Regions from separate parts of the Brucella sp. BE17 genome, predicted to be linked through region 1. Evidence: riboswitches for the same ligand, from Rfam matches in the RefSeq annotation. Region 1 holds a riboswitch; the other holds the start of a gene.

Region 1 (5,676 bases):
GCCGCCCGCCAAAAACAGCGCCTGCATGTCGGAAAGCTCACGCACGCCTTCCTCACCCTTGGCATTGCCGGCTACGACCAATTGCAGGTTGGCGATGGTTTCAGCCCCGGATGCTCCGCCCGCAGCGGTGAAAGCCAAAATCTTTTCGATTGCCTGATCAGGCAATTCTGCACCCTTGGTAAAGTCGCCGCTCTCATCAAGTCGGCCCTTGCCCAAGAGAAGGCGGACGCCTTCCTGGCCAAACTTGTCGAGCTTGTCGATAGCGCGCAGCACATTGAGCCGCTTTGCGGCATTGCCCTCGCCTTCGAGGCCGATTGCATCGAGCACGCCGTCGAGCACCTTGCGGTTGTTGACGCGGATCACATAATCGCCGCGCTGAATACCCAGACGCTCCATCGTATCGGCCATCATCATGCACATTTCGGCATCTGCCGAGACATTGGGTGCGCCGACCGTATCGGCATCGAACTGCATGAACTGGCGGAAACGGCCCGGGCCCGGTTTTTCATTGCGGAAAACCCAGCCGTTGCGATAGCTGCGGTAAGGCTTCGGCAGGCTCTCGAAATTTTCGGCAAAGTAGCGCGCCAGTGGAGCCGTCAGATCGTAGCGCAGCGACAGCCATTGCTCGTCATCATCCTGGAATGAGAACACGCCCTCATTGGGCCGGTCCTGATCGGGCAGAAATTTGCCAAGCGCATCGGTGTATTCGATAAGCGGTGTTTCCACCGGCTCGAAACCATAAAGGTCATAGACTTCGCGGATGGTCGCCATCATTTTTTCGGCGGCGCGCAAATCATCCGGAACCCGGTCGACAAACCCGCGCGGCAAACGCGCTTTCATCTTGTCCGCTTTATCGGCCATTTTTCCTGCCTGATTGCTGATTATCCATGGATGCTGAAGAGGCCAGCAATCCGAATTGCCCGTTTCCTAACCGATCAGCACTGGTGCGGCAAGTGTGCTGGAGCGATTTGATGCTTACATAAGAGCGTTTAGGCTCATCATCAGGCTCCATGCAATGGTGGCACACGAGCAGACAGGATAATTAAGTTTGATCCCGGACTATTCGGCGGCAATGAGGGGTAAATCGCCTTGCGCGCCGGTTGCTATCTCGTACGGCATATCGAACTGTACCGGACGCAGCGAAATGTAACCGTTGCGGATATCCAGCACGTGCGAATAAACCTGCGCACCGTTTTCGAGAAGCGGAAGCTTGTCCTCATGCATGATGCTGATGACGATTGCCTGCGGGCAACGGCTTTTCAAAGCTTCATGAAAGCGCATCTTGGCAGCCGGATCGAGTGCACCGGTGGCTTCGTCAAGGAAGATGACCGATGGCTTATGAAGAAGGATACGCGCCAGCACGAGCTTCTGCTTCTGCCCGCCTGAAAGCACCATATCCCATGGCGAACCGTCCGCATCTGCCTCGTTCATGCGCTCGATAAATTCACCGAGCCCCGCTTCATGCAAGACGGCCGCAACGGCAAGATCGCTAAAATTATCGGCATCTCCCGGCAGTCCGACAAGCTTTTTCAACGAGACCGAAGGAAATTTGGCTTCCTGTGTCGCATAGAGCACGGAGGCGTTTTGCGGGAAGATGATTTCGCCTGCACCGTAAGACCAGAGACCATTCAGCGCCTTGATAAATGAGGTTTTGCCCGAGCCGGATTCACCGCGCATATAGACCCAATCCCCCGCACGAATATTGATCACCCCCGAGCGCAGGAACGGCGTTTCGGTGTCAGGCCCCTGCATGAGCGCCAGATTGCGGACCGACAGCCCGAAACGCGGATGCTGCGTAGCAAAGGCAAAGCGGTTGATGCCGGAGCGGGCATAAAATTGTGCCGGATCGCTCACATTTTCAATCGATTGCGCAAGGCCGGTAACGCGACCTGCATTGGCGCGCAAATTGGCGATGGCCGGCATAACCTGAATGAACCATGAGCAGTCATTGATCATGGCCGCGACCAGCTCAGCGCCCGTCACATAATTACGAAAATTCACGGCACCACTCATATAGGGAAGCAGGCCCGGTATATAGGCGATAATACGGTTGGAGAGAAAGCCATAGGCCTGCGAAAAGGCCAGATAACTCGCATCGAAGCGGTTGAGCTTATGCCACGTTTGATCGACATCCGTGTAAAGACGGTTGTTCACCGATTGCTGAACGGGTTCGCCTTTGGACGCGGAAATCTGGAAGCTGCGACGCAGAAGCGTGGTCCATTCTCCACGGTAGGAGCCTTCCGCCTGCTGCATGCGCAGGTTCAGCCGCTCAAGACGGCGACCAATCAAGACAGCTATCAGCGTGCCGAGCGGTACATAAAGCACGATGGCCGCAAAAGCGAGAAACGCGCCGCCATAGGCACCGAACAGTTCCAGCCCCTGAACCTCGGTTGACATTTCAATGAGTTTTTGCCCAACAAAAAAGCCGGACATCAGAACACCAACAATTCCTGTCACCAGACCAATGGCACCACCAGTCATGCCCTTGACCGATTCCTGCAGGCGCTGATCGACATTATCGATATGATCCTTGCCGCGGCCCTGCTGCAAATGGAAATGCGCGTGGCGTCCGTTCAGCATCGCGCTCGAGAACTGGTCGTTGAGCCATTTGCGCCATTTGCGATGCAAGGTCGTCGACAGAAAATGCCGCGAGCCGACGAGCATCACGTCCTTGGCAAGCATCAGTGCAATGAGAATGCCAGCGTTGGCTGCAATAGCCAGAAGCGGATGCTGCACCGGAGCCGTGTTGACGTTAACGATGGAGTTCATCATCAGGCCGGAGGCCTCGGCCACCCAGACCGTCGTCTTGCTGACGATTGCTGTCAAAACAAAGATCGCGATGGTTAGCGCCCAGGCTTCTTTCCAGCGGTCCGAAACCCAGTAGGCGCGCATCAGCCCCCAGAAGGATGTCATTGAAGCCATGGCAGACCGTTCCCCTGTCTGCAGGGTATGCCGATCTGTCTGCCGTATTTGCTTCAATTGATCACCTCGCTCAAGCCACTGCGATAACGCGCTGTAACATATTGCAACAAAGTGTGCTTAACACAGTATTAATAGTCAATACAAAACGCGAGCACATAAGGGTGAGTTCTATGCCTGAGAGGGCCAATAGATTGAAAACACTGAGCTATAATAATCACTAATTAACCAAAAAAACTTTCCCGAAAGTCCAGGTTTTCGATGAGTCCATTGTTACAGAAAATAAAATTCAAACGATTTGACCTTTCCCTCGCTGCGCAAATCACTTTAACATTTAAAGATATAAAGATTTCTTTATATGATATTGACACGACATCAGTTCTCGCTCACACTAAAGTAATCGTGGTCCTCGCCGCCAATCGGGTGGCGAGGCTAAGAGGGAATCCGGTGCGTTAGGTATTTATATTAAACACAGGTCCGGAGCTGCCCCCGCAACTGTAAGCGGCGAGCCGACATTCATTTCAAGTCACTGGAATGCGTATTCCGGGAAGGCGAATGAAGGCTTTGACCCGCAAGCCAGGAGACCTGCCATGATGCAGTAACGTCCACGGGCGGGGTGTCCCGATGTGTCGCAGCAACCGCGCTTCAGCGGGCGGTTTTGCGTTGCACGCATCCTAAAGCCCCTGCCCCAACCTGAATCGGGGTAAACAGTCATGTCAAACGCCACCATCGCTACCGCCACGCTGGGCGTGCCGCGCATCGGCCGCCATCGCGAACTTAAATTCGCGCTTGAATCCTACTGGTCGGGCAAGAGCGACGCATCGCAGCTCCTGGATACGGCAAAAGCGCTCAGAGCCGCCAACTGGCTCGAGCAGAAACAAAGCGGTATCACAAAAATTCCATCGAATGATTTCTCGCTCTATGACCATGTGCTCGATACGGTCGCCATGGTGGGTGCCATTCCATCCCGTTATGGCTGGACCGGCGGAGAGGTCTCACTCGACACTTATTTTGCCATGGCACGTGGGCTCGAAGGTGAAGCTCCATCCTGCGGCCATAACCATCACGAGCACAGCTCTTCAGGTGTGACCGCAATGGAAATGACCAAATGGTTCGACACAAATTATCATTATTTGGTGCCGGAACTGGCAGACGATCAGGAGTTCGCGCTCTCAAGCACCAAAATTCTAGATCATTTTCTGGAAGCCAAGGCGCTAGGTGTCCATACGCGCCCTGTTCTACTTGGCCCTGTGACATTGCTGAAACTCGCCAAACCGACGACGCCGGGCTCCAACCCGCTTACGCTGTTGCCGAAACTGTTGCCGGTCTATGTGCAAATTCTGCAAAAGCTGGCAGGCGCTGGCGCAGACTGGGTGCAGATCGACGAACCCGCACTTGTTCTGGACTTGATCCCCAACGAACTGGCGGCCTATGAACTCGCATACAGGCACCTGGCATCTGACGCCCACCCAAAAATCATGTTGACGACCTATTTCGGCGCGCTTGGCAACAATCTCGATACGGCCCTGTTACTGCCCGTAGCAGGACTGCATGTCGATCTGGTCCGTGCGCCGGAACAGCTTGCAGACATCGCTGCAAAGATAAGTCCTGAACAGGTTTTGTCACTTGGCGTTATCGACGGACGCAATATTTGGCGCTCCGATCTCGTTTCGATCATCGACCGGATAAAGCCGATCTTCGAGCAGCGCGGTTCCCATGCAATCGAGATTGCGCCATCCTGCTCGCTTCTGCATGTGCCGATTGATCTGGATCTCGAAGATGCGCTCGACGCGGATTTAAAAAGCTGGCTTGCCTTCGCCAAGCAGAAGATCGATGAACTGACCGTTCTTGGCAAGGCGCTGGCGTCGGGAAAAAACACCGTGCTGCCGCAACTGGAAATTGCAAGCGAGGCCATCGTCGCACGAAAAGCGTCCACAAAGGTGCACGACAAGAATGTCGAAAAGCGCATCGGCTCCATCGATCAATCCATGCTGCGCCGCACTGGCGCTTTTGCCGAGCGCCAGAGACTTCAAAGCGAAAAACTCGGCCTGCCGCGTTTTCCGACTACCACCATCGGCTCCTTTCCGCAGACGCCTGAAGTTCGCAAGGCACGCGCCGCCCATAACAGGGGTGAGCTCGGCGACAGTGATTACGAGGCCTTCCTCCGCACCGAAACCGAAGCAGCCATCCGCTGGCAGGAAGAAATCGGTCTTGATGTGCTCGTGCATGGTGAATTCGAGCGCAACGACATGGTGCAATATTTCGGGGAGAAACTCTCCGGCTTCGCCTTTACCAAACATGCCTGGGTGCAGAGCTACGGCTCGCGCTATGTGCGCCCACCGATCATTTTCGGCGATGTTTCTCGGCCTCAACCGATGACGGTCGGCTGGTGGCGCTATGCCCAGTCTCTGACCGCCCGTCCCGTCAAAGGCATGCTGACCGGGCCGGTCACAATCCTGAACTGGTCATTCGTCCGCGACGATATTCCTCGTGCTGCCACCTGCCGCCAGATTGCGCTCGCCATCCACGACGAGGTCAGCGATCTGGAAAAAGCGGGGGCGGCAATGATCCAGATCGACGAGGCGGCCTTGCGGGAAGGCCTGCCCTTGCGGCGGTCGGAATGGAAGACCTATCTCGACTGGGCGGTTGAATCTTTCCGTATCTGTTCAAGCGGCGTGGTCGATCAAACCCAGATCCACACCCATATGTGCTATTCGGAATTCAACGACATCATCGACGCGATTGCGGCCATGGATG
Region 2 (5,676 bases), 250 kb from region 1:
GTTTTGACCATTACAATTCTCCTCTCTGCATGAATGTTCACTTATTGAACTCGTAAGGCCTATGATCGTTCCAATTTTGTTAAGTAGGTATGAAAGTCTATGTCTTGGCTGCGCTTGATGACGGCCTTACATTTTTGTCGCTAAGCCCGGTGTAACGATCAGCTATCCGGCTGGTTATGCCGGTCCCGTGACGACACCCAGCGCCACATGCGATAGCAGAGGCGAGATTGTGGTTATCTGAGCGCCCAATGAGAAATGAGGCTAGAGGATGGTGAAACGCAAAGGCGCTGGCAGCTTGAATTGCTGTTTGCCGTTTTAAGTTAGACTGGATGTGGACGACGGCCTGCCCGGTTCTCGCGGCGAATGGGTGACCATCTCAACCATATTACAGTGCCGGTAAGATTGGCGCCGCGATATGGCAGCAGGCTAAAAATCATCATCGCAAACTCCGTAGAATGTGCACGCTACCATACGGCACGCTGAATGTTTCTATTTTGGTTTATTGTAGAGACTGTGGCGGAGCATCACCCTTGAGACGAAATTGATTTAGTTAAGAAGAGGATTTTCGGCTCATTATAGCTCCATCAAAGGAAGCGAAGATGAGACAGAAATCTGTGCCGCAGACATCTACTTCCTAAAAGACGATCAGGAGTGCTAAAGCGCATTTTTCCTCATGGGGCGGCCAATTTGCGGCTCTAAACTTTCATCATCGCGACCTACCTTTGGGCATCAGCAGCCTTGGCGGCCGAATATAAAGAACAAACCTTCCGTACCAATCAATGTACGAAGCGACGGTATCACCCTTGCGGAAATATGCTCCCGACACGCCGCCAGCGGCCAGAATAGGCGAGCGGTCCGGGCGGGTTATCTGTTTTTCGCTTTCCATGCGTGCTGTGCGCCAGTGGCATATCGTGTCGGCTCGCCGCCTATAGTCGTGGGACAGCTCCGGATTTAGGCAATGAGGGGCCGGGAAGCGGATGAAAATTTCATATACAGAATAATTTGACATTATCATATATGACTTAAAGATATAAACATTTCTTTATGTTCTCTTGACAATCTGCGTCAGATGCTGGAAGTTCACCATGCCTAGGTTCTCCGGTGGTCGTTTGCGACACGCCGGGGCTAAGAGGGAAGTCGGTGCCCCGTCCCATTCGGGAAAGCCGGCGCTGCCCCCGCAACTGTAAGCGGCAAGCTTATGTCCACAATGTCACTGGGGTTTTTCCTGGGAAGACGGACCAGAGCAATAGCCGTGAGCCAGGAGACCTGCCTTGGTGAAATAACGTCCACGGGCGGGGTGTCCCGGTGTGCCGTAGCGAAGGCCGCGTAGCGGTATGTATCGCTATGAGTTCGCTGACCCATGCCCCCAACTCATCGGGGTGAGCCATGTCTCAAACTGCAATTTCAGTCGCCACCAAGGGCAAGCCAGCCGTCGATCGCCAGCGGATCGCGATGCGTCACGCTTTTACGTTCTGCCTCAAGAGCCATCGTTTTGATGAGAACTATCATCCCGCAGACAATACGCGTATCACGACGAATTTCGCTAATTTGGCCAGAGGGGAGAACCGCCAGGAGAACCTCCGTAACACCTTGAAGATGATTGACAATCGTTTCAACGCTCTGGCGCATTGGGATAATCCCAAAGGCGATCGTTATTCTGTAGAACTCGAAATCATTTCGGTCGAGATGAATATTGATGCGGAAGACAATCAGGATGCTTTCCCACTGATTGAAATCTTGCAAACGAATATCGTCGATCGGAAGACAAATCAACGCGTCGAAGGCATCGTAGGGAATAATTTCTCTTCGTATGTTCGAGATTATGACTTCAGCGTCGTGCTGCCCGAATACAATAAGGGGCGCCCCGCATTCAGCGCTCCGGATGACTTCGGCGATCTGCATGGAAAACTGTTCAAATGTTTTCTCAATTCCCATGCTTACAAAGAGCATTTTCGTAAGCCGCCGGTCATATGCTTGAGTGCATCCAGCAGCAAGACGTATCACCGCATTGGAAATCACCATCCCGTATTGGGTGTTGAATATCAGCAGAATGAATTATCTTCGACGGACCAGTACTTTCAAAAAATGGGGCTGCAGGTTCGCTTCTTCATGCCGCCGAACAGTGTTGCGCCTTTCGCTTTCTATTTTGTTGGCGATCTCCTCAATGACTACACTAATCTTGAGCTTATCGGCACAATCAGCACGATGGAAACTTTTCAGAAAATCTATCGGCCTGAGATTTACAACGCCAATTCCGTAGCTGGGTATCGCTTTCAGCCAAGTCTAAAGCATGAGGACTATTCACTAACACGCGTGGTCTATGATCGCGAAGAGCGTGGCCGGCTTGCTGTTGAGCAGGGAAAATTCGCTGAAGAGAACTTCATTAAACCGTATAAGACCGTCCTTGAGCAGTGGTCTGCCAACTACACCCTTTGACGAGCCAAAACAAAAGGTTGCCTATCATGAAAAGACTATTGCCTACGTCGACCGCCGGCAGTTTGCCAAAGCCTTCTTGGCTTGCAGAACCTGAAAAACTTTGGTCGCCTTGGAAGTTGCAGGATGATGAATTAATTGCGGGCAAGCAAGATGCTCTGCGCTTGTCTTTGGACGATCAACAACAGGCTGGCATTGATATCGTCAGTGACGGCGAGCAAACGCGCCAGCATTTTGTAACGACGTTTATTGAGCACCTCGACGGGGTCGACTTTGAAAAGCGTGAAACGGTCAGAATCCGCAATCGTTACGATGCGAGTGTGCCGACGGTTGTTGGCGCTGTATCGCGTCCAAAGCCGGTTTTTGTCGAAGACGCTAAGTTCTTACGTCAGCAAACTCAGCAACCTATCAAATGGGCCTTGCCGGGACCTATGACTATGATCGATACGCTTTATGATGCCCATTATAAAAGCCGTGAGAAACTGGCGTGGGAATTCGCAAGGATACTCAATGAAGAAGCCCGGGAACTGGAGGCTGCCGGCGTCGATATCATCCAGTTCGACGAACCGGCATTCAACGTCTTCTTTGATGAGGTCAATGATTGGGGTGTCGCTACCCTGGAGAGGGCAATTGAAGGTCTTAAGTGCGAAACTGCCATCCATATTTGCTATGGCTATGGCATTAAGGCCAACACTGATTGGAAAAAGACCCTGGGATCCGAGTGGCGTCAATATGAGGAATCCTTCCCCAAACTACAAAAGTCGAATATCGACCTGATCTCGCTAGAGTGTCAGAACTCGCATGTTCCCATTGACCTTATTGAACTCCTTCGAGGCAAAAAGGTGATGGTAGGGGCCATCGACGTCGCAACTCAAACGGTTGAAACTCCGGAGGAAGTCGCCAGCACTTTGCGAAAGGCACTTCGGTTCGTTGATGCCGACAAGCTCTATCCATGCACCAATTGCGGGATGGCTCCGCTACCTCGGAAAGTAGCTCGAGGCAAACTGGACGCTTTAAGTGCAGGTGCAGAAATCATCAGAAGAGAGCTTTCGGCCTAGTTCTGGCCGAGCAGCGGGAGTCAGACATGAACATGCTAGACCACCGCTTCGGTGGTCTTGAGCGTCAGCAGTACGCAAACGACACTTGTTTTCTGCGTTAATCTTGAAAGCTTGTGTTTTCATGCTTTTGAAAACACAAGCCACTTCTGTGTCTATACATTGATGCTGGGCCAGGAGGATACATCTATAACGTCTGGACCTCAGAGCCAGATCGCTTCATCCTAAATCCGATACACCAGATGCGGGGACTGAACACCTAGGCCCGACTTGGAACCGCGCCCGTATCTCTTCGAAGATCCTGACCCAGCTTCTTGCGCCGCGGCGAAGGCGCTCACTATCGTAGCGCTCATCAGGAGCGTGGATAGCATCGCTAGGCAGAATAAAGCCGATAACCACGCATTCCGTTTGCAAGGCCTCGCTGAGCTGTTCGACCAAGGGGATGGCGCCACCTGTACCGCGTAGAATGACCGGCGTTTCCCATTCCTTCTCAAGCCCCCGGGTCGCAGCCTTTAAATAGGGGCTGTGCTGCGACAGTATGACTGCGGAACTGCCGCCCTGGCCCTCGAACTCGACATGGCAACTCTCCGGCACCATCCGTTCGACATGGCTGCGGAACCGCTGGCGGATCATTTCTGGCGTTTGGCCGGCGACCAGCCGGAAGGACAGCCGTGTGGTTGCCGCCCCCGGCAGGACGGAGCGTTCACCCGGTCCCTGATTGCCACCGGTAATGCCGTTTATATCGACGGTCGGGCGACCCCACATGGCTTCGATCGGCGAGTAGCCTTCCTCAACGATGCCTCCGGCGAGGTCGACATCGGCGAAGAGTTCCGGTTGCTGGGATAACTCCTGCCACTGGTGACGTATGGCGTCGGGGATGTCGCACACCCCATCATAGAAGCCGTCTATGGCAACACGCCCCTTGTCGTCATGCAGGCTTGTGAGGATAGTACTCAGAACTCTGATCGGGTTCACGGCGACCGCACCGTAATGCCCCGAATGAAGGTCTGGATTTGGGGCAGAGATCGTAACACGTTCGTGGACGAGGCCCTTGAGCTGGGTCGTGATAGCAGGTTGCTCCGCCGACCACATCTCTGCATCACAAATGAAGGCAACATCGCAGGCGAGGTCTTCTCGGTATGCACTGATGAAATCCGGCAAGCTCGGCGATCCACATTCTTCCTCGCCTTCCAGCATGACAATGACGTCTGCGGGAAATTCACCATTCACACTTTTCCATGCCCGCAATGCTTCGATGAAGGTCCAGAGTTGGCTCTTGCTGTCGGAGGTGCCGCGCCCATAGAATCTGTCGAGGCCATCCTCTTTGATGACAGTCGGCGCAAAGGGCGTGTGTGTCCACTGGCCGAGATCACCCACGGGCTGTACATCGTAGTGCCCGTAGAACAACAGGCGCGGCTTGTTGTCGGTTAAAGCTTTGGAGGAGCGGGCGAGAACCACGGGATGCCCCTTCGTCTCGATCACATTAGCCGCTAGCCCAATGGTTGAAAGCTCCTGTCGCAGCCATTCCGCCGCCCTCGATATCCCTTCTCCGCTGGAAGGCTCGCTTGAGATCGACGGGATCGAAACCAGCTCAAGAAGCTTGCCTAGAGTGATATCAAACTTCTCGTCGATATCCCGCAGCACGTTTTCTGTCTTTGGCACGCCTTTTCCTTCCTCGACTCCTGAACGATTTTTTCCGATATCAGCCGTGATGGACCGTTTTTAGCGAAGCCGCATTTGCAGACTCGACGGTCCTGGCTTCGAGGGAGGCGAGCAAGCGCTCCACGTCCGCCCAGAGCTCGACTTCATCCTCCAGTCCGATGCTGAGGCGCAGGATGACGTCCGGACTGTTCCAAGCGGTGGCACTGCGAGAGCCAGCAATGGACATAGGGGCTGCGAGGCTCCGCGTGCCACCCCAGGAAGCGCCGATGGCAAAGGTCTTCAACGCGTCGAGAGACGCAGCGACGTGGATTGATGCCGCTTCCGTGAAAACAATGCTGAAAACACCGCTGGAGCCGAGGAAATCTCGCTTCCAAAGCTCATGGTCAGGGAAGGTTTCTAAGGCTGGATGAAGCACCTGCGTCACGAGAGGGTGGCCTTCGATCCTGCGCGCGAAATCGAGCGCAACACGCTCCGAATGGCGCAGGCGCACGCTGAGCGTCTCGAAGCCGCGAAGCACAAGCGAAGC

The links. Region 1 has a riboswitch for cobalamin ahead of metE (5-methyltetrahydropteroyltriglutamate--homocysteine S-methyltransferase). Riboswitches for the same ligand answer to the same signal wherever they lie in the genome.
Positions count from the first base shown of each region.
Region 2: it holds a riboswitch for cobalamin, as region 1 does, so the genes downstream of both, AAIB41_RS13880 (DUF1852 domain-containing protein) here and metE (5-methyltetrahydropteroyltriglutamate--homocysteine S-methyltransferase) in region 1, are expected to answer to the same signal.

Region 1 covers NZ_CP154468.1:787,706-793,381, forward strand. The annotation lists gene hisS (histidine--tRNA ligase) at 1-861, opposite strand, end outside; gene AAIB41_RS14975 (ABC transporter ATP-binding protein/permease) at 1,060-2,922, opposite strand; cobalamin riboswitch at 3,306-3,527, shown strand; gene metE (5-methyltetrahydropteroyltriglutamate--homocysteine S-methyltransferase) at 3,633-5,676, shown strand, end outside.
Region 2 covers NZ_CP154468.1:542,314-547,989, forward strand. The annotation lists gene AAIB41_RS13875 (PRC-barrel domain-containing protein) at 1-11, opposite strand, end outside; cobalamin riboswitch at 1,075-1,289, shown strand; gene AAIB41_RS13880 (DUF1852 domain-containing protein) at 1,453-2,436, shown strand; gene AAIB41_RS13885 (methionine synthase) at 2,463-3,491, shown strand; gene AAIB41_RS13890 (M20/M25/M40 family metallo-hydrolase) at 3,708-5,150, opposite strand; gene AAIB41_RS13895 (aminotransferase class V-fold PLP-dependent enzyme) at 5,191-5,676, opposite strand, start outside.